4 regions of the Halomonas sp. IOP_14 genome follow, and region 1 is predicted to be linked to each of the others. Evidence: predicted binding sites of a transcription regulator. Region 1 holds the regulator's gene; each other region holds the start of a gene.
What was found. The regulator LexA, encoded in region 1, represses DNA repair genes until DNA is damaged. The targets are predictions, from matches to a motif close to TACTGTNTANNTANACAGTA.
Positions count from the first base shown of each region.

Region 2: the regulator LexA is predicted to act here: its motif matches at 3,394-3,413, upstream of recN (DNA repair protein RecN).
Region 3: the regulator LexA is predicted to act here: its motif matches at 1,778-1,797, upstream of K7H09_RS13395 (LexA family protein).
Region 4: the regulator LexA is predicted to act here: its motif matches at 3,619-3,638, upstream of K7H09_RS10945 (PA0069 family radical SAM protein).

Region 1 is NZ_JAINWD010000015.1:36,331-42,400, reverse strand. Features, by position in the region: gene purU (formyltetrahydrofolate deformylase) at 74-928, shown strand; gene K7H09_RS12790 (energy-coupling factor ABC transporter permease) at 968-1,639, shown strand; gene lexA (transcriptional repressor LexA) at 1,648-2,328, opposite strand; gene K7H09_RS12780 (TetR/AcrR family transcriptional regulator) at 2,596-3,288, shown strand; gene K7H09_RS12775 (L,D-transpeptidase) at 3,266-3,802, shown strand; gene nagZ (beta-N-acetylhexosaminidase) at 3,866-4,903, shown strand; gene K7H09_RS12765 (hypoxanthine-guanine phosphoribosyltransferase) at 4,990-5,568, shown strand; gene ppsR (posphoenolpyruvate synthetase regulatory kinase/phosphorylase PpsR) at 5,609-6,070, opposite strand, start outside.
Region 2 is NZ_JAINWD010000036.1:6,733-12,802, reverse strand. Features, by position in the region: gene dnaJ (molecular chaperone DnaJ) at 1-352, opposite strand, end outside; gene dnaK (molecular chaperone DnaK) at 517-2,451, opposite strand; gene grpE (nucleotide exchange factor GrpE) at 2,609-3,250, opposite strand; gene recN (DNA repair protein RecN) at 3,461-5,134, shown strand; gene fur (ferric iron uptake transcriptional regulator) at 5,328-5,780, opposite strand; gene bamE (outer membrane protein assembly factor BamE) at 5,853-6,070, shown strand, end outside.
Region 3 is NZ_JAINWD010000017.1:42,533-48,602, reverse strand. Features, by position in the region: gene K7H09_RS13405 (sodium ion-translocating decarboxylase subunit beta) at 1-492, shown strand, start outside; gene K7H09_RS13400 (IMPACT family protein) at 723-1,349, opposite strand; gene K7H09_RS13395 (LexA family protein) at 1,349-1,729, opposite strand; gene ccmA (cytochrome c biogenesis heme-transporting ATPase CcmA) at 1,927-2,547, shown strand; gene ccmB (heme exporter protein CcmB) at 2,673-3,341, shown strand; gene K7H09_RS13380 (heme ABC transporter permease) at 3,356-4,123, shown strand; gene ccmD (heme exporter protein CcmD) at 4,123-4,314, shown strand; gene ccmE (cytochrome c maturation protein CcmE) at 4,311-4,820, shown strand; gene K7H09_RS13365 (heme lyase CcmF/NrfE family subunit) at 4,873-6,070, shown strand, end outside.
Region 4 is NZ_JAINWD010000011.1:94,306-100,375, forward strand. Features, by position in the region: gene K7H09_RS10925 (PTS fructose-like transporter subunit IIB) at 1-174, shown strand, start outside; gene pgi (glucose-6-phosphate isomerase) at 353-2,020, shown strand; gene K7H09_RS10935 (DinB family protein) at 2,153-2,692, opposite strand; gene K7H09_RS10940 (SDR family oxidoreductase) at 2,753-3,484, opposite strand; gene K7H09_RS10945 (PA0069 family radical SAM protein) at 3,654-4,727, shown strand; gene K7H09_RS10950 (winged helix-turn-helix domain-containing protein) at 4,769-5,068, shown strand; gene K7H09_RS10955 (heavy metal translocating P-type ATPase) at 5,065-6,070, opposite strand, start outside.

The DNA of each region.
Region 1 (6,070 bases):
CTTCCGATACACTATGCGACCTAAGCCGCTGGTTTGTCATAATTAACTTAGCAATAGGTCAAGAGTAGCTCACATGTCTCATTATTATCGTTTAGTAGTTTCCTGTCCTGACCGGGTGGGTATTGTTGCACGGGTATCGAGCTTTATTGCCCAGCAGGGCGGCTCCATTACCGAAGCTAGCCAGCACTCCGATTTAGAAACCGGCTGCTTTTTTATGCGCTACGAAATTCTGGCGGATTCGGTAGGTATGTCGGCGGAAGCGCTGAGCGCGGCATTTGAACCGATAGCCAGCGAATTCAATATGCAGTGGTCGCTGGTGGATACCCAGCAGCGTAGGCGCGTCGTGCTGATGGTGTCGCGGGAGTCACATTGCTTGGTAGATCTACTTTACCGCTGGCAGGCGGGGGAACTGGATTGCGACATTGTCGGGGTTATCTCCAACCATGATGATATGCGTTCGCTGACGGAGTGGTACGGTATTCCTTATCACCATGTACCGGTCGACCCCGACGATAAGCAAGCATCGTTTGCCAAGGTTCAGGCCGAAATCGACAGTGCCCGCGCCGACTGCGTGGTGCTGGCGCGCTATATGCAAATACTGCCCCCTGAGCTGTGCGCGCGCTATGCGGGGCGAGTGATCAATATTCACCACAGCTTTTTGCCCTCTTTTGCCGGGGCTAAGCCCTACCACCAGGCCTACCAGCGGGGGGTTAAGCTGATTGGCGCTACCTGCCACTATGTGACCGAGGAACTCGACGCAGGCCCCATCATCGAACAGGATATCCATCGCGTTAGCCACTGTCATACGCCTACTGATCTAGTCCGCTTTGGTCGTGATGTGGAGAAAGCCGTGCTCGCTCGCGGTTTGCGTTGGCACTTAGAGGATCGTGTGTTGGTGCATGGCAACAAGACAGTGGTATTTAGCTAAGTACTCTATAATGCCCGCCCATCAACCTGAGAGGCCGCCATGTCATTTGCGCAAAGTGTATTAGCGCCCTGGGCGCTGCTGCTCACCTGGCTACTCTCGTTAGCAGTGATCGCATGGGCGCTTTGGGGGCGGCCCTGGCAGGTGTTGATAGCGGATTCAGCGCTTCAGCACCGCTGGCTGGGTGCTACGCTGGCGGTGATGCTGATGTGGCAGCTTCGTGCCCAGGCTGTTGATTGGCTAACGCTACACCTTGTTTTTACAGTATTGATGACACTCGTTTTTAAAGCGCCATTAGCGCTGATTAGCAACGTGCTGATCAACATTGCCATGGTGGTGATTGGCCGCAATGAGTGGATGTTGCTGGGGGCAAATGTGCTGGTTACCGGGATCGTCCCGGCGGCCGTTATTGGCACGGTATGGCGGCTGGTAGATCGCCGCCTGCCGGATAACTTGATGGTATTTCTGTTTGCCTGCGGCTTTTTTGGCGCGGCGCTGGCAACGCTGGGAGGAGGCTTGGCGGCGGTAGTGCTGATTATCGTCGCGGGTACAGACCCTGAGGCGATCTATCTCGCCCAGGAGTATGCGCGTTTTTTACCACTGCTAATGCCTTCAGAGGCATTTATTACTGGCATGCTGCTGAGCATCCTGCTGGTCTATCACCCAAACTGGGTGGCCACCTTCAATGACCACCGCTATATCGACCTGCAGTAGCGGATTTATTAGCCGAGTGCCTGGCCGTTGCCACCACGAATTACGCCGACTCCAACGCCTTCAATATCGAGCGCTTGAGAGCGCAGGTCGATTTCAATGGGCGCAAAATCAGGGTTCTCTGCAAACAGCGTCACTTGATGCCCCTGGCGTTTGAAGCGTTTAACCGTTACTTCATCGTCCAGGCGGGCAACCACGATCTGGCCATCGCGAACCCGGTCAGTGCGATGAACCGCCAGTAAATCACCTTCCAAAATGCCAATATCCTTCATGGAAAGGCCGCGTACGCGCAGCAGATAGTCAGCTTTGGGAGTGAAGTACTCGGCCGGTAGCGGGCAGTAGCGATCAATATGTTCGGCGGCCAAAATGGGGCTGCCGGCAGCTACTTCCCCGATCACAGGCAGGCCAGTGGGTGGGGCTTCCACGTTGGTTGTGGGTAAGGCGGGGACTGCGCTATCCAGGACTTCTTGAGGTTCCTGGTTGGGCAGGCGGATGCCGCGAGAGGTGTTGCGGATAATGCGAATAACGCCTTTGCGTTCCAGCGCGCGCAGGTGCTCTTCAGCCGCATTGGGTGAGCGGAAGCCAAGTGCTTTGGCAATCTCGGCGCGGGTAGGAGGGTAGCCAAATTCGCCCATGGTCTTAACGATAAAATCAAACACGTGCTGTTGGCGAGCGGTTAGCGGACGCGACATACCAGACTCCATAAATAGTGAATAGACAGTAACAAGTTAAATGTCGACTTAATCAATAAGTGTTTAAGTATACAGTATGTTCCTCTGTCCAGTATATGGCTTGTCAGTGCCTATTGCCGATGTCTATGCAATTTTTCTAATCGTTTGAAACTAAGTTTCTGCTTATTTAATACGTCACATTTTGTCAATAAATCAAGCGTTGAGCCCGCCTACGTTATGGCATAGTATTTTGCTATGTTTTAAACACCTGTTTCCCTGGAGAGCGACATGGCTCAATCTGATACGGTGACCCGTATACTCGACACCGCCGAGGTGCTGTTTGCAGAGCGGGGTTTTGCTGAAACTTCGCTGCGCAACATCACTAGCAAAGCGCGGGTTAACTTAGCCGCTGTTAATTACCATTTTGGTTCCAAAAAAGCCTTGATTCAGGCCGTTTTTGCCCGCTACCTGGATCCGTTTAGTCAGCGCTTTCATACTGCGCTAGATGAGCTCGAGGGCCAACACGCCGGGCGCGTTATCCCGCTGGAAACACTGCTCGAGACCATGGCAACTACCGTTCTCGCGGTGCCCGCCGAGCGCAATAGTTTGAAAGTGTTTATGCGCCTGCTGGGTCTTGCCTACAGTCAAGCACAGGGACATCTAAGACGTTATATCCAGGAAGAGTATGGCGATGTGTTTACACGCTTCACCGAGCTTGTGCGCAAAGCAACGCCGGATCTGCCTGACGCCGAGCGTTTTTGGCGGCTACACTTTGTGCTCGGCACGGTAATCTTTACCCTGTCTGGCCTTGATGCGCTACGCGATATCGCGGAGAAGGATTACCACGAGCAGGTCTCTGTGCGTGATTTGGTCAGGCGATTGCTCCCGGTAGTGGTGGCTGCTATGAATGCGCCGTTACCCATAGCCCTTGACGGTGCCAAGCCAGAAGAAGGAAAACATGCGAACTCCTACGCTAGCTGAGCTACCTCCAACGGAACATATCTGGCTGGAGATTGATACTACCGAACAGTTGCTGCGCTGTTGGCGAGGGCCAAAAGTGCTCCATGAGTGTTCTATTTCATCCGGTGCTGCCGGAAGCGGGGAGCGCAATGGCAGTGGTAAAACCCCCCGCGGGTGGCACTATGTGCGCGCGGCCATTGGCGGAGATATGCCCGAAAATGCGGTGTTTCGAGGTCGCCGCTGGACGGGCGAGACATTTTCGCCCGAACTCGCCGAAGAGCATCCAGAGCGTGACTGGATTCTGACCCGCATACTGTGGCTGTGTGGCTTGGAAAAGGGCGTGAACCGCGGTGGTCAGGTTGACTCGCAACGGCGCTATATTTACCTGCACGGGACGCCGCCTGACGAGCCCATGGGCGTTGCTGCGTCCCACGGCTGTATTCGTTTACGCAATCCTGATCTGCTCTATATCTTTTCGTTAGCGTTGCCGGGTACCCCTGTTTGGTTGCACGGTGGCCGCCAGTCCTTTGATTGATCAGATTTTGACACCGCTAGACGATCGTCTAGAATCATCGCCCCTTTTCATGGACCTATCACGATGACTCAACCGTTAGGCCCGGTCATGCTTGACCTTGAAGGCCCAAAATTGACGGCTGCAGAAAAACGCTTGCTTCTAGAACCGACGGTAGGGGGCGTAATTTTGTTTGCCCGCAACGTTGAAAATGGCTATCAGGTTCGCAAGCTCTGCAGCGATATTCGCCGTGTGCGTGCTGATTTACTGCTTGCCGTGGATCAAGAAGGCGGTCGCGTTCAGCGCATAAAAGAGGGGTTAACACGCCTGCCTGCCATGGCGCGTATCGGCGAGTGTTACCGCGCTGCCCAGGGAGAGGGGCTGGCGTTAGCTAAAGATGCCGGCTGGTTGTTAGGGATGGAGATGGCTGCCTGCGGTCTGGATCTGAGCTTCGCCCCGGTACTTGATGTGGAGAGCGGTCTATCCAGCGTTATTGGTGATCGTAGTTTCAGCAGTGACCCACAGCACGTAGCCCAGCTGGGCAATGCATTTATTCAGGGGCTTCACGATGCCGGTATGGCCGCTGTGGGTAAGCACTTTCCCGGCCACGGTGGTGTCGCGGCGGACTCACACGTTGCATTGCCGATAGACGATCGCCCGCTAGAAGTGATGAAACAGCACGATCTTGTGCCCTTTACCCAGTTAGCTTCACAGTTAGATGGGATTATGCCTGCACACGTTATTTATAGTGCTTTTGATACGCGCCCAGCAGGCTTTTCACCCAACTGGTTGGGCATGCTGCGGGAATCGCTAGGCTTCAAAGGCTGCATTTTTTCAGATGACCTGAGTATGGCCGGCGCCCACGAGGCGGGAGACCCCAAAGCGCGTGCCCAGGCAGCGCTGGCAGCAGGCTGCGATATGCTGCTGGTATGTAATGACCGAGCCTCCGCGCTTGAAGTGATGGAGGCATGCCACGGAATCAATTCTAAGCGCCCCGCTAAGTTGCGCTATAGCCGTGCGCGCCCAGACCTAGATGCGCTGAGTGCATTGGGCCGTTGGCGTCGTACCCACGCTAAGCTGGAAGCGCTAGCGGATAAGCCCCAGTCCAGCGCGGAAGCCGAGTAAGCCCAGTGCGGAAGCAGAGTAAGCCCAGCGCTGAATAAATCTCTTACTTAAATAAATGAAGTTTTAACCCGCCGTGGAGTTGGTAGATGTCAAAGTTGGATAAAGAAGCATTAGAGTCGCTGGACTCGATGCGTGAGCTGATGGATAACGCCGACTGCCTAATTTCTCAGCAAGAGGTAGAGCGGGCGCTGGATCGTATGGCGGAAGAGATTACTCGGGATTTAGGCGATAAGCTGCCGGTTTTTTACTGCGTAATGAATGGTGGCTTGATTACCACCGGTCATCTGCTTACCCGCTTGGGCTTTCCGCTGGAAGTAGATTATTTGCATGCCACTCGCTACCGCAACGAGCTGCGCGGCGGCGAGCTTTTTTGGCGCGTTTCCCCTGAAGTGCCCATGGCGGGCCGTCACGTAGTGATTGTTGACGATATCCTGGATGAGGGAGCGACCCTGGCGGCCATTTTGGCTTACTGCGAAGAGGCCCAGGCCGCCAGCGTTACCACAGCGGTGCTGGTCGATAAACAGCACAACCGCAAAGCAGTGCCTGGGTTGAAAGCCGACTACTGCAGCCTGGAAGTTGCCGACCGTTATGTGTTTGGCTTTGGTATGGATTACAAAGGCTACTGGCGCAACGCGCCGGGAATTTTTGCCCCCAAAGGCATGTAATCCACTGGGGGCTTGCGTAGTTTTTGTAGTAGTTTTTACATTAGCGGGGCGAGAAACGCCTCGCTAAGCCGGTTTCAGCAATCATCCGCGTTGAAATCTCCTCCACCGAGAAGCGTGTCGCATCGATGAAGGGAATGTGCATGGTGCGGTAGAGCGACTCGGCCTGTTCCACTTCTTGTAGGCACTGATCCATCGAGCTATAGCGGCTATTGGGGCGTCTCTCGTTGCGAATTGCCGACAAGCGTCGCGCATCGATGGTTAACCCAAACAGCTTTTGCCGATGGGGCACGAGCGCCTTGGGTAGCTTCAGCATGCCATCTTCGTCTAAATCGTCTTCCGTCAGCGGGTAGTTAGCCGCCCGAATGCCAAACTGCAGCGCCAGATAAAGCGAGGTAGGTGTTTTGCCGCAGCGCGAGACGCCAACCAGGATGATATCCGCTTTATCGTATTGGTGGGTGCGTGCACCGTCATCATTATCCAGCGCGAAGTGGACGGAGTGGAT
Region 2 (6,070 bases), on a different contig from region 1:
CGCGTGCCGGGGCATTGGGGCCACGGCGGCGACCGCCACCTCCGCCAAAAATATCGCCAAACACATCGCCGAAAATGTCGCTGAAATCACCAGCGCCAGCACCGCCGAAACCGCCGCCACCTTGGCCATCAACGCCCGCATGGCCGAACTGGTCATAAGCAGCGCGTTTTTCGCCGTCGCTAAGCACTTCATACGCTTCGGACACTTCGCGGAATTTTTCCGCGGAGGTGGTATCGTCCGGGTTTCGATCAGGGTGGAATTTTTGCGCCAGACGGCGATAGGCCTTCTTGATCTCTTTCTGATCGGCCCCTTTTTCGACACCCAGGACTTCGTAATAATCGCGTTTGGACATAGGCCCTACGCCTCCTGGTTAGCTACGCACTCAACTGCACATTTAGCTATGTATTCAACTGTATATTTAACTACGTGATACTTAACTACGTGCGTCTTGGCCGCGGAAACAGCAACGCGGGAGTAAGCTCCCGCGTCACCGCTTTCCTTGGCAGAAAGAGGATGTTACTGCTTTTTCTGATCGTCGTTGACTTCTTCGTACTCGGCGTCAACCACGTCTTCTTCCGGCTTGGTGCCCGCGTTTTCGGCACCTTCACCGCCCTCTTGCTGCGCCGCTTCGGCCTGCTCGGCGTACATCTTCTGGGCTAGCTGGCCAGAGGCTTCGGTCAGTGCATCCAGTTTCTTCTGAATGTTATCGACGTCGTCACCTTTAACCGCTTCTTCCAGCTCGCTGATGGCCGTTTCAATCGCCTGCTTCTCGTCGTCAGTCGCTTTGTCGCCAGCTTCTTCCAACGTTTTGCGCGTAGCGTGAATCATGCCGTCAGCTTGGTTACGCAGCTGCACCAGCTCTTCGAACTTTTTGTCCTCTTCGGCGTGAGCTTCAGCATCACGTACCATCTGCTCGACTTCTTCCTCGGACAGACCGCTAGACGCCTTGATGACAATCGACTGCTCTTTGCCAGTGGCCTTGTCTTTTGCCGATACGTTCAGAATACCGTTGGCATCCAAGTCGAAGGCGACTTCGATCTGCGGCACGCCGCGTGGTGCAGGCGGAATGTCAGCAAGATCAAAACGACCCAGCGACTTATTCTGCGACACTTGCTTGCGCTCACCCTGCACGGCGTGAATGGTCACCGCCGTTTGGTTGTCATCCGCCGTAGAGAAGGTTTGTGTCTTCTTGGTCGGGATGGTGGTGTTCTTTTCAATCAGCGGCGTCATCACGCCACCCAGGGTTTCGATACCCAGGGTCAGCGGGGTAACGTCGAGCAGCAGAACGTCTTTAACGTCGCCACCCAGTACGCCGCCCTGAATCGCGGCACCAACGGCAACCGCTTCGTCCGGGTTAACGTCTTTACGTGCTTCTTTGCCGAAGAAGTCAGCGGCTTTCTTCTGCACCATCGGCATACGTGTCTGGCCACCGACCAGGATCACTTCGTCGATTTCAGAGGCAGATAGGCCTGCATCTTTCAGGGCCATTTTGCACGGCTCGAGCGAGCGCTGAACCAGCTCTTCCACCAGTGACTCCAGCTTGGCACGAGTCACCTTAACGTTAAGGTGTTTCGGGCCAGTGTTGTCGGCGGTGATGTAAGGCAGGTTCACATCGGTCTGCTGAGCGCTAGACAGCTCAATTTTGGCTTTTTCGGCAGCTTCTTTCAGACGCTGCATGGCCAGGTTGTCGCCAGACAGATCAATGCCGCTGTCAGACTTGAACTGGTCTACCAGGTAGTTGATCAGCGCCAAGTCAAAGTCTTCGCCGCCCAGGAAGGTGTCACCGTTGGTGGCCAACACTTCAAACTGGGTTTCGCCGTCGACATCGGCAATTTCGATGATCGAGATATCGAAGGTGCCGCCACCCAGGTCGTAGACCGCGATGGTTTTGTCGCCGCGGGATTTGTCCATACCGTAGGCCAGTGCGGCAGCGGTCGGCTCGTTAATAATGCGCTTAACGTCCAGACCGGCAATGCGGCCGGCGTCTTTGGTCGCCTGACGCTGGCTGTCGTTGAAGTAGGCCGGTACGGTAATGACCGCTTCGGTGACTGCTTCGCCCAGGTAGTCTTCGGCAGTCTTCTTCATTTTCTTCAGCACTTCCGCGCTTACCTGCGGCGGTGCCATTTTTTTGCCTTTTACTTCAACCCAAGCGTCACCGTTATCAGCTTCGCTGATTTTGTACGGCACCATCTTGATGTCTTTCTGGACAACGTCGTCTTTAAAGCGACGGCCAATTAGACGCTTGATGGCGTACAGGGTGTTTTCTGGGTTAGTAACGGCCTGACGTTTAGCCGCCTGACCTACCAGCGTTTCACCATCATCGGTGTAGGCGATGATAGAAGGCGTCGTACGACCGCCTTCGGCGTTTTCGATAACTTTAGCGCTGTCACCATCGAGCACGGCCACACAAGAGTTAGTGGTGCCCAGGTCGATACCAATTATACGTCCCATAGCAATACCTCGAATTCGGTTGTTACAAAACTGAAAATTTAGTTTTTAAAGCTTGTCTGCGGGTTTCCCCGCGGGGTTGCCCTTTATTTGGGGGCCGCCGCTGACATTTCAAGGGCTTTTTTTCACACACTTTTTCAAACTCTGTGCCGCCAGTGGCTTAATCGGCTTTTTTACTCACTACAACCATCGCTGGGCGCACCAAGCGTCCATTGAGTAAATAGCCTTTCTGCATAACGTCCATCACGGTGTTCGGATCGAGATCCGGGTTAGGCACCATGGTCATGGCTTCGTGCACTTGCGGGTCAAAGGGCTCACCATGGGGTTCAATGCTTTCTACGCCGAACTTGTTGAGTACATCCAGCTGCATTTTCAAGGTCATGGAAACACCTTCACGGTGAACTTCCGATGCACCCTCTTCCATGGTCTCAAGCGCTTTTTCCAGGCTATCCACCACTGGCAGCAGCTCTTTAACGAACTTCTCCAGGGCAAACTTGCGGGCTTTTTCCGCTTCCTGCTCCGCACGGCGGCGCACGTTTTGCGCTTCAGCGGCGGCGCGCAGGGCCTGATCCTTGGCTTCGGCCAAGCTCTGCTCTAACTCACCTACTTGGGCTGCCAGCATTTCCGCTTCCGGGTTGTCGACGCTGTCTTCTAGCGCCTCTTCGTCATTGATCAAACCTTCCAGCTCGCCCTCCATCAAGCGCTCTTCAGCAACCTTCTCAGCTGCTTGCTCGGCGCCATCGGCGTCTTGCTCGTGGCGGGCCAGCTCATCGTCCATTGGTGTTTGCGGTTCTTTCGCCATGTTGTGCTCCTAAAAAGTAGAGCGCGGCCACGCGGGCGGCGCGCAAAGAAGTAAGCTTTAAGTCACTCGCTTTGACTGATCATGCACGCTATATGGGGGCCATAAATTCCATCTCAAGAGGTGCATTGAAGTGAGTTATTAACTACTGTATAAATCAACAACTATTGGATAAGTATCCAGCTTCTATGCTGTACCGCCTCAGGAGGCGCCATGCTTACTCAGCTAGCTATTCAAGATTTCGCCATTGTCGATCACTTAGAACTCGACTTGACCGGCGGTATGACCGCGATTACCGGGGAAACCGGCGCGGGCAAATCGATCCTGTTAGGCGCCCTTGGGCTCTGCCTGGGCGAGCGTGCCGACGCCGGAAGCGTGCGTCACGGCCGCGAGCGTACGGATCTCTCCGCACGCTTCGACATTCAGCACCTGCCTGCCGCCGTCGAGTGGCTAACGGCGCGGGAGCTCCCCGCTGAGGAATGCTTGCTGCGCCGAGTGGTCACCGCCAACGGCCGTTCCAAAGCGTGGATTAACGGCCAACCCGCGACTATCTCGGATCTAAAATCCCTCGGCGAACAGCTGATTCAAATTCATGGACAGCATGCTCACCATGCGCTGATGCGCGAAGAGACCCACCTTGCCCTGCTGGACGATTACGCAGGCCTAAACGATGCCACCACTCAATTAGCTGAAACGTTCCGCGAGTGGCGCAGTGCGCGTCGGCAGCTGAAGAAGCTAAGCGAAGAAGGCAGTGAAGTTGAGGCCAAACGGCAGTTGCTGCGTTACCAAGTAGAAGAGCTGGATCAGCTCGGTTTAGCGGAAGGTGAATTAGCCACGTTAGAGGAAGAGCAGCACACCCTGGCTCACGCGGAAGAGACCCTGCGCGAAACCCAGTTTGCCGCCGACTGCTGCGCCAGTGACGAGGGCGGTGCGCTCTCTTTGCTCAACCAAGCGTTCACCCACTTAAGCGCCCTGCCAGGTAGCGACAAAGGCACCCTGGCGAACACGCTTGCCATGCTGAGCGATGCGCGCATTCAAGTGGAAGAGGCCTCCAGCGAGCTTAATCGCCTCGCCAGCACCACCGAATTAGACCCTGAGCGGCTCGCCTGGGTTGAAGAACGAATGACCGACGTACACCGGATTGCCCGCAAGCACCACGTTGCTCCTGATGAGCTATGCGCCCTGCATGCTGACCTACAGCGGGAAGTCGCGCAGTTAGAAGAGGGTGGCAATGACCTGGAGGCACTCAGTGCGCGGGTCGTCGAGCTACGCGAAGACTATCGCCAAGAGGCAAAAAAACTCAGCGAGAGCCGTCAAAAAGCCGCACTTCGCTTGGGTAAAGAGGTGCAGCAGCAACTGGGCTTTTTGGCCATGGGCAAAGCCCGTTTTGAAGTGGAGGTCACCGCTAAAGACGCGCCCTCCCCTGAAGGCCTTGATCGCGTGCAGTTTTTGATTAGCGCCAACCCTGGCCAGCCCGCTCGCCCATTGACCAAAGTCGCCTCCGGCGGTGAATTGTCGCGGATTAGCCTGGCGATTCAAGTGGTCGCGGCGACGCACTCAACGGTTCCCAGCCTGGTGTTTGACGAAGTGGATGTGGGTATCTCGGGGGCCACCGCAGAGATCGTTGGCCAACTACTGCGCAAACTGGGCGAAAACGGCCAGGTCATGACCGTGACCCACCTACCCCAGGTGGCAGCACAGGCGCACCAGCACCTGCATATCGAGAAACAGGCGAAGCGCGATACAACGCTGACCCAGATGGCGCTACTCGACGAACAGGGCCGCATCAGCGAACTGGCGCGCATGCTGGGCGGTGTCACGCTTTCTGACCAAACCCTGGCCCACGCTCGGGAGATGCTGCACGCCAGCCAACGCCCGCCGCACTGATTGAGCGGGCGCCCTGCGCCGTTTCTGTGCATTTCTATAGCGCACAGCTATACAGCACATCTGCACACAGCAAAACAAACGCCCCTGATCCACTTGGCGAATTCAGTTAACCAGGAATTCGGCCAAATGGCTCAGGGGCGCTTATATTTCGAACCGCGATTAACGGTCTGCGACTAACAGCGACCTACGAACACTATTTCTTGTTCGTCGGCCCGCTGTCCTGGCGCGTCACGTCGGAACCGCGCGGACGTACATAGAGCACCAGAGCATGATCCACTAGTTCGTAGCCGTGCTCTTCAGCGATTTCTTGCTGACGGCGTTCAATGATTTCATCAACGAACTCAATGATTTCGCCGCTTTCAAGGCACACCATGTGGTCATGGTGATCCTCTTGGGTCATCTCGAATACCGCATGGCCTCCGTCGAAATTATGACGAATTACCAAGCCCGCTGACTCGAACTGAGTCAATACGCGGTATACGGTTGCCAAGCCAACATCTTCGCCCGCATCAATCAGTGTTTTGTACACTTCTTCCGCGCTAAGGTGGTGCTGACCCGAAACATTTTCGAGAATTTGAAGTATCTTGACGCGCGGCAGGGTCACTTTTAGACCGGCTTTGCGCAATTCATGGTTCTGATCGGCCATGGTCGCTCTTCGCAGTAACTGGTTAGGTCGGGTATGATCAACCGAAACCACGATAGTGAAGAATAGGCCCAAATGCAAAAATTGACTCAAATCATCACGCTCTCCGTTGCCCTTACTGTCATTAGCGGCTGCAGCTACGTAGGCGTGTACAAGCGCGATATTCCCCAAGGCAACCTGGTCACTCAGGAAATGGTCAGCCAGCTTCAGCCAGGCATGACCCAAGAGCAGGTGACTTACGTAATGGGCAGGCCATTGCTGGAAGCGCCCTTTGACGCCAGCCAGTGGGATTA
Region 3 (6,070 bases), on a different contig from region 1:
CCGCTGATGCTGCTGATTCTGGTCGCGCTGTTTCTGCCCGATGCGGCACCGCTACTCGGTATGTTCTGCTTTGGTAATCTGATGCGTGAGTGTGGCGTAGTCGAGCGCTTGTCGGATACCGCGCAAAACGCCTTGATCAATATCGTCACGATTATCCTGGGACTGTCGGTAGGCTCCAAACTGATGGCCGAGAGTTTCCTGGCATTTGAGACGCTGGGGATATTAGGTCTGGGTATTGTCGCCTTTGGTATCGGCACGGCCGCTGGGGTATTGATGGCCAAGCTGATGAACCTGGTGAGCAAAATGCCCATCAACCCATTGATCGGTGCCGCGGGCGTTTCCGCCGTGCCTATGGCAGCGCGGGTGGCGAATAAGGTGGGGCTGGAGTCCAACCCACATAACTTCCTGCTGATGCATGCCATGGGCCCCAACGTGGCGGGTGTTATTGGGTCGGCAGTCGCGGCCGGGGTAATGATTAAATACCTGGGTTAACTAGTCCTCTGCCATCAACGACATAGGGGTGTCATTGCGAACGCAGTGAAGCAATCTGGGGTTGGTTCTCAGGGTAGGCTTGAGATTGCTTCGTTGCAGGCTCCTCGCAATGGCCGGTGAGTGTCATCGCGAGCGAAGCGCGGCGATCTCGGTTTGTTTGCCACCGCAGAACGAGATTGCCGCGTCGCAAGCTCCTCGCAATGACATATGGGGCCCTTTCATCTGCTGCGTTATGCCTTTGGTGCAGAGAGAACCTCAATAGCACTCTTCAAGCGGTTTTCTAGCGGGGCAAGGTCAAGCGGGCAGTCCCGTGGCCAGCCAATGGTCAGGCGAACGCCATCACCATCGTAGTCGGCTTGCTCAATAGGGATGTCGTGCTCTTCGCACCAGGCGCGGGCAATCGCTTCATTGGCAAAAGTAAGGCGCAGGGTGTAGGTGTCGCGCTCAACCACTTCCCGGGTAGCGAGTGTCTCAAGGGCATGGCTAACCGCCTGAGCGTAGGCGCGGGCTAAGCCACCGGTGCCGAGCTTTGTACCGCCAAAATAACGAATGACCACACAGCCAATCTGGCCCAGTTGGCTCCCCTGGAGAACCTGATACATGGGGCGGCCAGCGGTGCCGCCAGGCTCGCCATCATCGGAAAAGCCAATCAGATTTTGCTCGCCGGGTGGCCCGGCAATGTAGGCAGTGCAGTGGTGGCTGGCATTAGGATGCGCGGTTTTCGCCGCATTCAGCAGAGTAGTGAATGCGTTGATATCGGGAGCGTGGCAGATCCAGGTGATAAATTGGCTCTTTTCTACTTCAATGTCAGCCGTGTGCCATGACCCTGTGGGTAACTCGGGAACCCGATAGCGCATTAATGCTCCGTAAAGGTAGTCTCACTTTTCACACCCATTACCATGCCGAGTACCTGAATATCCCGGTTGTGCAAAAATAGCGCTGGCTGCAAAGTATCTTCTGGCCATAGCTCTACGCCAAAGCGGCTGATAGAGAGCTGCCTCAAGGCGATCGTTTGCTGGTTTATTTCGGCAACGGCAGTTTCTGTCTGGGTATCGTGTTGATAGCGCCGGATAATAATGACATCGCCATCGAACAAGTTGCAATCACACAGTGCATTGCCACGCACTTTGAGTGCATAGGTATTGCGTCGGGTAATGCTAGGCGCCATTGCGTAAGGGTGCGGTGCCGGTTGTCTACGGCCAAACGTAACGGTAGGTGCTGCCATCGATAGGGTCATCAAAGAATCTCCATTGCATGTTCTTTCATACAGTGGTTTTCATTGTAGACCTGTTTTTGCATACAGTGCCAGAGATAATTGCTCTCACGACATATTGATGAAGATCACGCTGCGACCCAGCGCCGCATTGTGTGAGTGGCGAGAAAGGGGCTTTACGTGTAGAGTTCGACGCGAAATCAATATGCCAGGAGAGACGCTTGAGCCTGTGTCTACAAGCCCGCCAGCTTGCCTGTGAACGCGATGACCGCTGGCTGTTTCAAGGGTTAGATCTGGAGGTTCGCAGCGGCGAGATAGTGCGAATTGAAGGGCCCAATGGTAGTGGTAAAACCAGCCTTCTGAAAATTCTCTCCGGCCAGCTCAGTGACTACCAGGGCGAACTGTTCTGGAATGGCGCTGCGATGAACGAAGCACGTGAACATTTTCTCGCGAATTTGCTCTATTTAGGACATGCACCGGGCATTAAGTCAGGGCTTTCCCCGTTAGAAAATTTAGCCTGGTATCAGGCGTTAAGCGGGGAAAGTGGTAATGAAGATCAGCGCCTGGAAGCTCTTGAACGGGTTGGGTTGGCAGGCTTTGAAGATGTGCCCGCAGGGCAACTCTCAGCAGGGCAACAGCGCCGTGTTGCCCTGGCGCGCTTAACGTTAACGCTGCGCGCCCTATGGGTACTGGATGAGCCTTTCACCGCGATTGATCGCCACGGCGTCGCTGATCTAGAAAGACAGCTGGTTGCCCACGCTCAGGCGGGGGGCTGTGTGTTAGTAACGACACACCACGAGTTAACCGCTTCACCGTTGCTCAGACGGATATCCCTAGGGTAAAGGAGAAAGGGTTGCACAGCTCTTTACATGGCGCTTCAAATAGCTCTTCACACGGCTCTTCACAAAGTTCGGAGACCGCTCAACAGGTTTCAGCAGTGCCACTGCGTGAGCATAATGGTGGGTTAATGACCGCAGTGAAGGCCACGCTAGTGCGTGACTTAACGCTATTGCTGAGACGCCGTGGCGAAGTGCTCAATCCACTGGTGTTTTTTGCCCTGGTGATCACGCTGTTCCCGATCGCTATTTCGCCCGACCCTGAGCTGTTAGCGGTGATTGCTCCAGGTTTGCTGTGGGTCGCAGCTTTGTTAGCCGCGCTGCTTTCATTAGACAGCCTGTTTCGCAGCGATTATGACGACGGTAGTCTGGAGCAACTGCTATTGGCGCCGCAGCCGTTAGTCGCGCTAAGTTTGGCCAAAGTGGCCGTGCACTGGCTGCTGACAGGCCTACCGTTGGCGCTGATGGCGCCGATATTGGGTATTATGCTGGCGCTGCCAGCGGGCAGCTACGCCGTGCTGGCGCTGTCGCTTGCCCTGGGTACGGCAAGCTTGAGTTTGATTGGCGCCATCGGTGCGGCGTTAACCGTTGGCTTGGCACGGGGTGGAGTGCTGCTCTCGCTACTGGTGCTGCCGTTGTATATCCCGGTGCTCATTTTTGGCGCAGGCGCGGTGCAGGCGGCCATTTTTGGAGAGGGTGTCTCCGCACACCTGGCTATCCTGGGCGCGCTGCTCGCCGCCTCACTCATGTTGGCGCCGTGGGCGATTGCCGCATCGCTGCGTATCAGTATTAACGGTTAAGGACAGGACACGCTATGTGGGCCTTTATACATAAGCTGGGATCACCCAAGTGGTTCTACGGCATTAGTGCCAAATTACAGCCCTGGTTTTGGGCCGCGGCGGCGCTGTTGATCGTCACTGGCTCGCTGTGGGGGTTGGCGTTTGCGCCAGCGGATTACCAGCAGGGTAATAGCTTCCGAATTATTTACGTCCATGTGCCGGCGGCCTTTTTGGCTCAGTCTATCTTCATTGCCATGGCGGTTTCCGGCCTGGTGTTTATGGTCTGGAAAATTAAAGTCGCCGATATGGCGGCGGCGGTGATGGCGCCTCTTGGCGCAGCTATGACCTTTGTCGCGCTGTTTTCCGGTGCCGTATGGGGTGTACCCACTTGGGGAACCTGGTGGATGTGGGATGCACGGCTAACGTCAATGCTGATCTTGCTGTTTTTGTACTTGGGCGTAATTGCTCTGCGTGGGGCTTTTACCAGCCGCGATAGCGCCTCACGGGCAGCCTCGGTGCTGGCCATGGTGGGGGTGATCAATATTCCCATCATCAAATACTCGGTGGACTGGTGGTACACCCTGCACCAGCCCGCTTCATTTACGCTGACCTCGCGCCCGGCCATGCCTACTGAAATGTGGCTGCCTCTGGTCATTATGGTGCTGGGTTTCTACTGCTTTTTCATTGCCTTAACGCTGATGCGCACACGCAGTGAAATTTTGCGCCGCGAAGCTAACAAACGCTGGGTACAGGAATTGGTGACCGGCCAAGTGGTGGAACTACCGGCAGAGGAGGCTCGCTAATGGCGTTTGACTCATTTTCCGAATTTCTCGCCATGGGTGGTCACGCGCCTTATGTGTGGTCTGCCTGGGGCGTGACAGCGCTACTGCTGCTCGCCACCGTATGGCATGCGCGTGCTGAACAGCGCCAATTGATCAAAGGCTTGAAACGCCGTGCAAGACGCGCAAACAGCGCAAGGGGAAACGCCCAATGACGCCTAAACGTAAACAGAAACTCTTTATTATCCTGGGCCTTGTGTCGCTGGCCGCGATTGCCGTGGGGCTGACCCTGTACGCGCTGCGCGCTAACATCAATCTGTTTTTCAGCCCGGTACAGATCGCCCAGGGCGACGCGCCCATCGAGCGGCAGATTCGCGCCGGTGGCATGGTGAAAGAGGGTTCAGTATCCCGTGACCCCGAGAGCCTGGACGTCGAGTTTGTCGTCACCGATTACGTTGATGACCTGGAGGTCTACTACAGCGGCATCCTGCCCGACTTGTTCCGCGAAGGCCAAGGCGTGGTAGTGATCGGAGAGCTTCAGTCCGATGGTCGTTTGTACGCCGATAAAGTGCTTGCGCGCCACGATGAGAACTATATGCCCCCTGAAGTCGCCCAGGCACTTGAAGAGGCGGGCTATTCGCCAGCCGACTACCAGGCCAAAGCCGCGGAAGTGGGTAAACGCCTGGACGAAGAAGGCGTACCCCAAGCAAGCGAATACTAAGACCCACAGTTTAACCGCCTTGCCTTACCGCCAGTGCTGGTTCGGAGCGCACATGTTTATCAAAATGATTCCTGAAATTGGCCACTTTGCCCTCATTATCGCGCTGCTGATGGCGGCGGTGCAGGCCGTGATGCCGCTGGCCGGTGCGGCCACCCGGCGCCCGCTGTGGATGGCCTATGGTCAGCCCATGGCGGTGGGGCAGTTTGTGTTCATTGCCATTGCCTACGCCTGTTTGACCGCCAGCTATATGCTGGACGACTTTAGCGTGGCGAACGTGGCCAACAACTCCAACTCGCTGCTGCCCTGGTACTACAAGTTCAGCGCGGTGTGGGGCAACCATGAAGGGTCGGTGCTGCTGTGGAGCTTTATGCTCGCGGGCTGGGGGTGTGCGGCCAGCCTGTTTACCGGCAACCTGCCGCGGGATATGGTCGCGCGAGTAATGGGCGTGATGGGTATGGTTTGCGTCGGCTTCTTACTGTTTATTCTGATGACATCGAACCCCTTCGAGCGGCTACTGCCCGGTATGCCCCAGGATGGCGCCGACCTTAACCCGCTGTTGCAAGACTTCGGGCTAGTGGTGCATCCGCCGATGCTCTACATGGGCTATGTGGGCTTTTCCGTGGTCTTTGCATTTGCCATTGCAGCGCTGATGGGCGGTCGTTTAGACGCGGCCTGGACGCGCTGGGCAAGGCCCTGGACGAATCTGGCCTGGGCATTCCTGACCGTGGGTATCGCGTTAGGCAGTTGGTGGGCCTATTACGAGCTTGGCTGGGGTGGCTGGTGGTTCTGGGATCCGGTCGAAAACGCTTCACTGCTGCCCTGGCTGACGGGAACCGCACTGGTTCACTCACTCGCGGTCACCGAGAAGCGCGGCTCGTTTAAAAGCTGGACCGTGCTGCTGGCGATCTCGACCTTCTCGCTGTCGCTAATGGGCACTTTCCTGGTGCGCTCTGGGGTGCTGACCTCGGTGCATGCGTTCGCTAACGACCCGGCCCGCGGTTTCTTTATCCTGATGCTGCTGGCCATTACGGTAACGCTGTCGCTGCTGGTGTTTGCCCTGCGCGCTCCGCGGGTAAGTCATAAGGTGGGGTTTAACTGGCTCTCCCGGGATGCGCTGCTGCTGGTTAATAATATCTTTCTGGTGATTATGACCGTCACCGTGCTACTGGGTACCGTCTATCCGCTGATTCTGGATTCTCTGGGGCTGGGGAAAATCAGCGTGGGCCCGCCTTACTTTAATACCCTGTTTG
Region 4 (6,070 bases), on a different contig from region 1:
CTGGTAGGCGCGCAACTCATGGCTCCTCACGGTGGTATCTTCGTACTGCTGATTCCCAACGCCATTACCCCGGTACTGCTCTACCTTGGCGCTATTGTGGCTGGCTCGTTGGTGACGGGTTTAAGCTATGCGTTTATCAAACGTGATGCGGCCCAGGTAGCACTCGCCACCTAACCGCTGTTACCAAAAAATGAGGGCAGGCGAACATGCCTGCCCTTTTAAATACGTCGCTTTACGCATTTAATACCTTTTCACGCCACTTATACCCTCTACTCTTTGTCATTTTTTATGTAGTATTTTTACATAACCTACTTTTTGATCACCAATTCACCTATAACAAACGGATCATCCTATGTTTCAGCTCACTCGCAGTGTTACCTGGCAGGCACTTGAACGCTTGCGCGACAAAACCGCAAACGACCGCATTCGTGACTACTTCACCAATGACCCGCAGCGCTTTGAGAAAATGAGTTTACGGGTGGGCGGTCTGTTTCTCGACTACTCCAAGCACCATGTCTCCGATGAAGTGCTTACCAAGCTGATTGAGCTAGCCGACCACTCCGCACTGGTACAGCGCCGGGCACAGATGTTCTCCGGGGATATTATCAACGTTACGGAAAACCGCCCGGTACTGCATACGGCTCTGCGTCACTTAGGCGATGAGCCGGTATATGTGGACGGCGAAGACGTTATGCCGGAGATAACCCGCACCCGCGAGCAGATCAAGCTGTTCTCGGAAGCGGTGCGCAGCGGTGAATGGAAAGGCTACAACGGCAAACGCATTAAAGATGTGGTCAATATCGGCATTGGTGGCTCGGATCTTGGGCCCAATATGGCGGTTCGCGCACTGCTCAAATACCGCCACCCGGAGCTGCACTTCCACTTCGTTTCCAATGTGGACGGCACCCATATTCAGAAGGTACTTTCGCGCCTCGACCCCGCCACCACGCTGTTTATCGTCTCCACCAAGACCTTCTCTACCCAGGAGACCCTGCTTAACGCCAAAACCGCGCGGCGCTGGTTCCTGGAGAACGCTGGCGAAGACGCCGACGTAGGCGCGCACTTTATTGCCGCCTCCACCAACCGCAAAGCGGCCATGGAGTTCGGCATTCGCGAAGAGAACGTGTTCGAATTCTGGGCTTGGGTGGGCGGCCGTTACTCCATGTGGTCGTCCATCGGGCTGCCGATTGCGCTGTCGATCGGTTTCGAAGGCTTTATCGAACTGCTGGAAGGCGCTCATGAGATGGATAACCATTTCATCAACGCGCCCTTCTCGCAAAACATGCCCGTGCTAATGGCGCTGATTGGTATTTGGTACATCAACTTTATTGGCGCCGAAACTCAAGCCATCGTGCCCTACGACCAGGCGCTGAACCAACTACCCTCTTTCCTGCAGCAGCTGGATATGGAGTCTAACGGTAAATCGGTGGATATTTTCGGTCACCCGGTGAATTACAAAACCGGCCCGATTGTCTGGGGCCAGACCGGCTCCAACGGCCAGCACGCTTTCTTCCAGTTGCTGCACCAGGGCACGCGCTACGTACCTATCGACTTTATTGCCTCACTCAAGCCCGAGCCCGGCGTTGAAGACCACCACTTCGCACTGCTGACTAATATGCTCGCCCAGGCCAACGCCTTTATGGAAGGCAGCCAAGGGGACAGCAAAGAGCTCAGTCAACACGACCCCTACAGCTGCCCCGGCAACCGTCCTTCCAGCACCCTACTGCTGGATGAGCTAACGCCAAAAAACCTGGGGGCACTGATCGCGCTCTACGAGCACAAGGTGTTCGTGCAAGGGGTCATCTGGAACATCAACTCCTTTGACCAGTGGGGCGTGCAGCTTGGCAAGCGCATCGCCGGTGAAATCAGCGAACGCATCGACACCAACGCTGCTGACTTCGACACCTCAACTCAAGGTCTGCTGGAACTGGTTCGCGCTCACTTCCCCAATGGTGGTAGCGGCGAAAAGGAAAGCGCACCGGCCAGTGCCGATAAGAAGCCATCACGGAAGAAGCGTTGAATGGATAGGGTAAATCGATAGAAAACAACGCCGTGGCTTTCTCAAGCCACGGCGTTTCGCAACCCTGGAACCTTCGGTTTGTAATAAATGACTAATTCCAGTAACTCGGTTCCCGTTGTCTAAGCTTTCCCCTTAAGACTCATCCGGAATGAGATCCAACAAATCGGTGACACCAATATCCACACCGGCTTGGGAGAACAAAGTAGATGCCTGCCCGCGGTGGTGGGTTTGGTGATTGAAGAAGTGAACGATCAGGCTTGAGTAGCGCCGTTTTGAGGCCACTCCTTTTATGTTGTGATAACTCAGCGTGGTACTCAAATCGTCGTCTGTCAGCGCCGATACCCAGTTAATAATCACGGTATCGAGCCATTGGCGATGCGCTTTCAATCCCTTCAAGTCATCAAAGAGAATCTGATCAAGGCGATCTGGCGTAGGTAGTGCCACCATTACCTCAAGCGTTCTTGCGGAAGAAGAGGCGTGTGTTGCAAACCGTTTGAGCCAAATCGTGTCGGCTACCGCGATGTGGTTCAGTGTGCCAAAAATCGAGCCGAAGAACGCGCCACGCTCTTCAGCTAGTTCAGAGGCGCTCAGCTTACCGGCGGCATCATAGAGGTTAGTGTTCATCCACTGGTTATAAGTGGCTAACTGTTCGAAGTGTTGTTGAAGTGTCATGAGTTAAGACCCAAAAGCAGCATCTATTTAGAACGTTTGAAATATGGGGGAAGAACAGCATCACCGCCCGCCTGCTACATCAATGAATGACCCCGTTACATAAGAGGCTTCGTCCGAGAGCAACCAAGCGATGGTATTAGCCACTTCTTCAGCGCTACCGCCACGCTGCATAGGAATCTGAGGAGCTAAACGATCAACCCGCCCTGGTTCTCCACCATCGGCATGCATATCAGTGTAGATAAAACCGGGGCGAACGGCGTTAACACGAATCCCCGAGCCAGCAACTTCGCGAGACAACCCCTTGGTTAGGGTATCCATGGCACCTTTCGATGCAGCGTAGTCAACATATTCAAAGGGCGAGCCTGTTTGCGAGGCAAGCGACGAGACATTGACGATTGCACTACCTGCTGGGAAGCGCCTGACGGCTTCTCTAGAGCACAGAAAACAGCTGACCACATTGCTATTAAGCACTTGGTTGAAGCGCTCAAGGTCGATATCGACCAGCTTGGATTGAGTAAACAGTATCCCTGCATTATTAACCAAATGCGTCACCTCGCCCAAGCGCTCCTCTGCTGCATCAAACAGGCGGATAACGTCAGCTTCACTGCTAACATCCGCTTGATAGGCAAACGCTCGACCACCCGCTCGAATAATGCAATCAGCCACATCATCTGCCAGCTCCCTATTAGCAAGATAGTTCACGCACACTGCATAGCCTTTTGCGCCCAGCAATTTTGCGGTGGCCGCTCCGATACCTCGGCTTCCCCCTGTCACGATGACCACTTTCGACATAACGTTTCCTCGCTGACTCTTTAGTCACAAACCCACCTTGCACATTAAACCCACGATAGTTCTTTGGGTAGCGCCCTTTTTGCTGCTGCAAGTTAATTAATTGACTGGCTATTGATTTCTTGCCACCTCACAAATACTGTATATAAAACCATGTCAAAAGAGGTGAACCATGACATCTCTTGGAACACCAAGCTCCTATAAGGGTCGCGGGGCAACATACGACCCACACAATCGTTTTGCGCCTACCCGTAGCGTGGCGGAAGATGACGGTTGGTGGCGGGAAGAGGCCTCTACGACTATCGCTACCGAAGTGCGTGAGGAGGTGAGCAAAAGTGCTTTGTCGTGGAATCACTCACCAGATTTACCTTTTGATCGCTCGCTGAACCCGTATCGCGGCTGTGAGCATGGCTGCGTTTACTGCTATGCCCGCCCTTCTCACGCCTACTGGGACTTATCGCCAGGGCTAGATTTTGAAACCAAGCTGATTGCCCGTAGCGGTTTAGTGGAGCGGTTAACCGAAGAGCTGTGCCACCCTAATTACGTGTGCCGCCCGATCAACCTTTCCGGCAACACCGACTGCTATCAGCCGTTAGAGGCCACCTACCAAACCACCCGCCGTTTGCTGGAGCTGCTACTGGAGTGTCGCCATCCGGTAACGCTGGTGACTAAAAGCACCTTGGTGCTGCGCGATTTAGAGCTTCTGGCGGAAATGGCAGAGCACCGGCTGGTGCGTGTGTTTGTCAGTTTGACCAGCCTGGATGCCCAATTGAAACGCACATTAGAGCCACGGGCGGCATCACCTCAGGCGCGCTTGCGGGCGATTCGTGAACTGAATACAGCAGGCATTCCCGTGGGTGCTTTAATTTCACCGGTTATTCCGGGGCTAACCGATCATGAAATAGAAAAACTCTTGGAAGCCGCCAGCCGTGCAGGAGCGCGAACCGCCGCCTGGATGCTGCTGCGCTTACCCTATGAAGTGGCGCCGCTATTTGAAGCCTGGTTAGAAGCCCACTACCCGGAGCGCGCGGCGAAAGTGATGAGCCTAATGCGTCAGTGCCGTGGCGGTAAGGCGTACGATGCCAAGTTTGGTAAACGCTTTCGCGGTGAAGGGGTATTTGCTGATTTAATTGCGCAACGCTTTGCCCGCGCCAGCCGCCAGTGGAACATGCAGGATCGCACCGAGCAGGGCTTAAACACCCGGGACTTTCGCCCACCACGAGCGCAGCAGGATTTATTCATTTAAGCTAAGCAGCACGCGCATAAAATAGTTGCAAAGGAAGCCGAATGCCCGCTCTTAGCAAAACCAAATCGAGTTTTTACCGCCGCTTATACGTCGCCTATTTGATCGAACAGGGCGCTGCCAGTGTACCTGCGCTAATCGAGGCCACCGGCATGCCACGACGCACCGCCCAGGATACGATCGCCTCCCTTGCCGAGTTGGATATCGAGTGTGTATTTACTAAGGATGACGGCGAGCGCCACAACATTGGTCGCTACCAGATACGTGATTGGGGGGCGATAGATCCACGCTGGGTGGCCACCCACGCCGAGCGGCTTAAACAGGCGCTTGGCTATGCTATTTAGCCATTATCATTAGACTCTGCCCAGGCCAGCCGTGCAGCGTTGAGGGTAACCGTCAGCGAACTTGCCGCCATGGCGAGTACCGCTACTAGCGGGGGGATCGCCATCAGCACTACCAGCCCGAGTGCCAAGGTATTGTAGAGCGCTGAAAAGAACAGATTCTGAACCATGATGCGTCGCGTACGTTTAGCAATACTAAGCAGTTTGACTACCCCACCCATCCCCGGCGTCATTAGCTGTGCGGAAGCCCCTTCGCGGGCGGCTTCGCTGGCATTTAATGGAGCGATGCCAACATCTGCCGCGGCTAGGCTCAAGGTATCGTTTAAGCCATCACCCACGTAGAGCGTTGGCGATGGCAACCCCTGCAAAAGCCGCGCTTTGGCTTCAGGCGAGCGCTGGGCATAGCAAGCTTCTCTTCCAAGCCCCACCCGTTCACCTAACCAACTAACCGCCCCCTCCCGATCACCGCTGATCATTGCCACCACATACCCTGCATCTAGCAGGTGTTTCACGCTTTTTTCAGCATCTTCCACTGGCTGATCAGTAAGATAGAGCGTGGCTAGCCAGCCTGCACCATCAGCTACCATCACTTGAGTAGCAAAGGCCAGCGCTGTGTCCTCCTCGTGGTCTGGCAGCGCTATCTGATGGCGAGAAAGCCAACCGGCGCTGCCTACCATCAGCCATTCACCGTTGCTCAAGCGCACATGGCGCCCTTCCCCAGGCGCTTCGTTTACGTCCACGCATTGCTCGTGATGTTGATCATGTTGGCTGCCCGACCAGCACGCTAACGCTTGTGCCAAGGGGTGTTCGCTGCCAGCAACAGCGGCTCTGAGCTTGCGCTGCAAAGTGTGCTTATCAATGCCCTCCCGGGCCTGCCAGTGCAGCACCGAGTGGCTGCCAGTGGTTAAGGTGCCGGTTTTATCCAGCGCTACCGAGCGAATGTGAGCCAAGGTTTCGAGCGCTGCCGGGTCGCGTAGCGCAACACCCTGCTGCATGGCCTGGCCA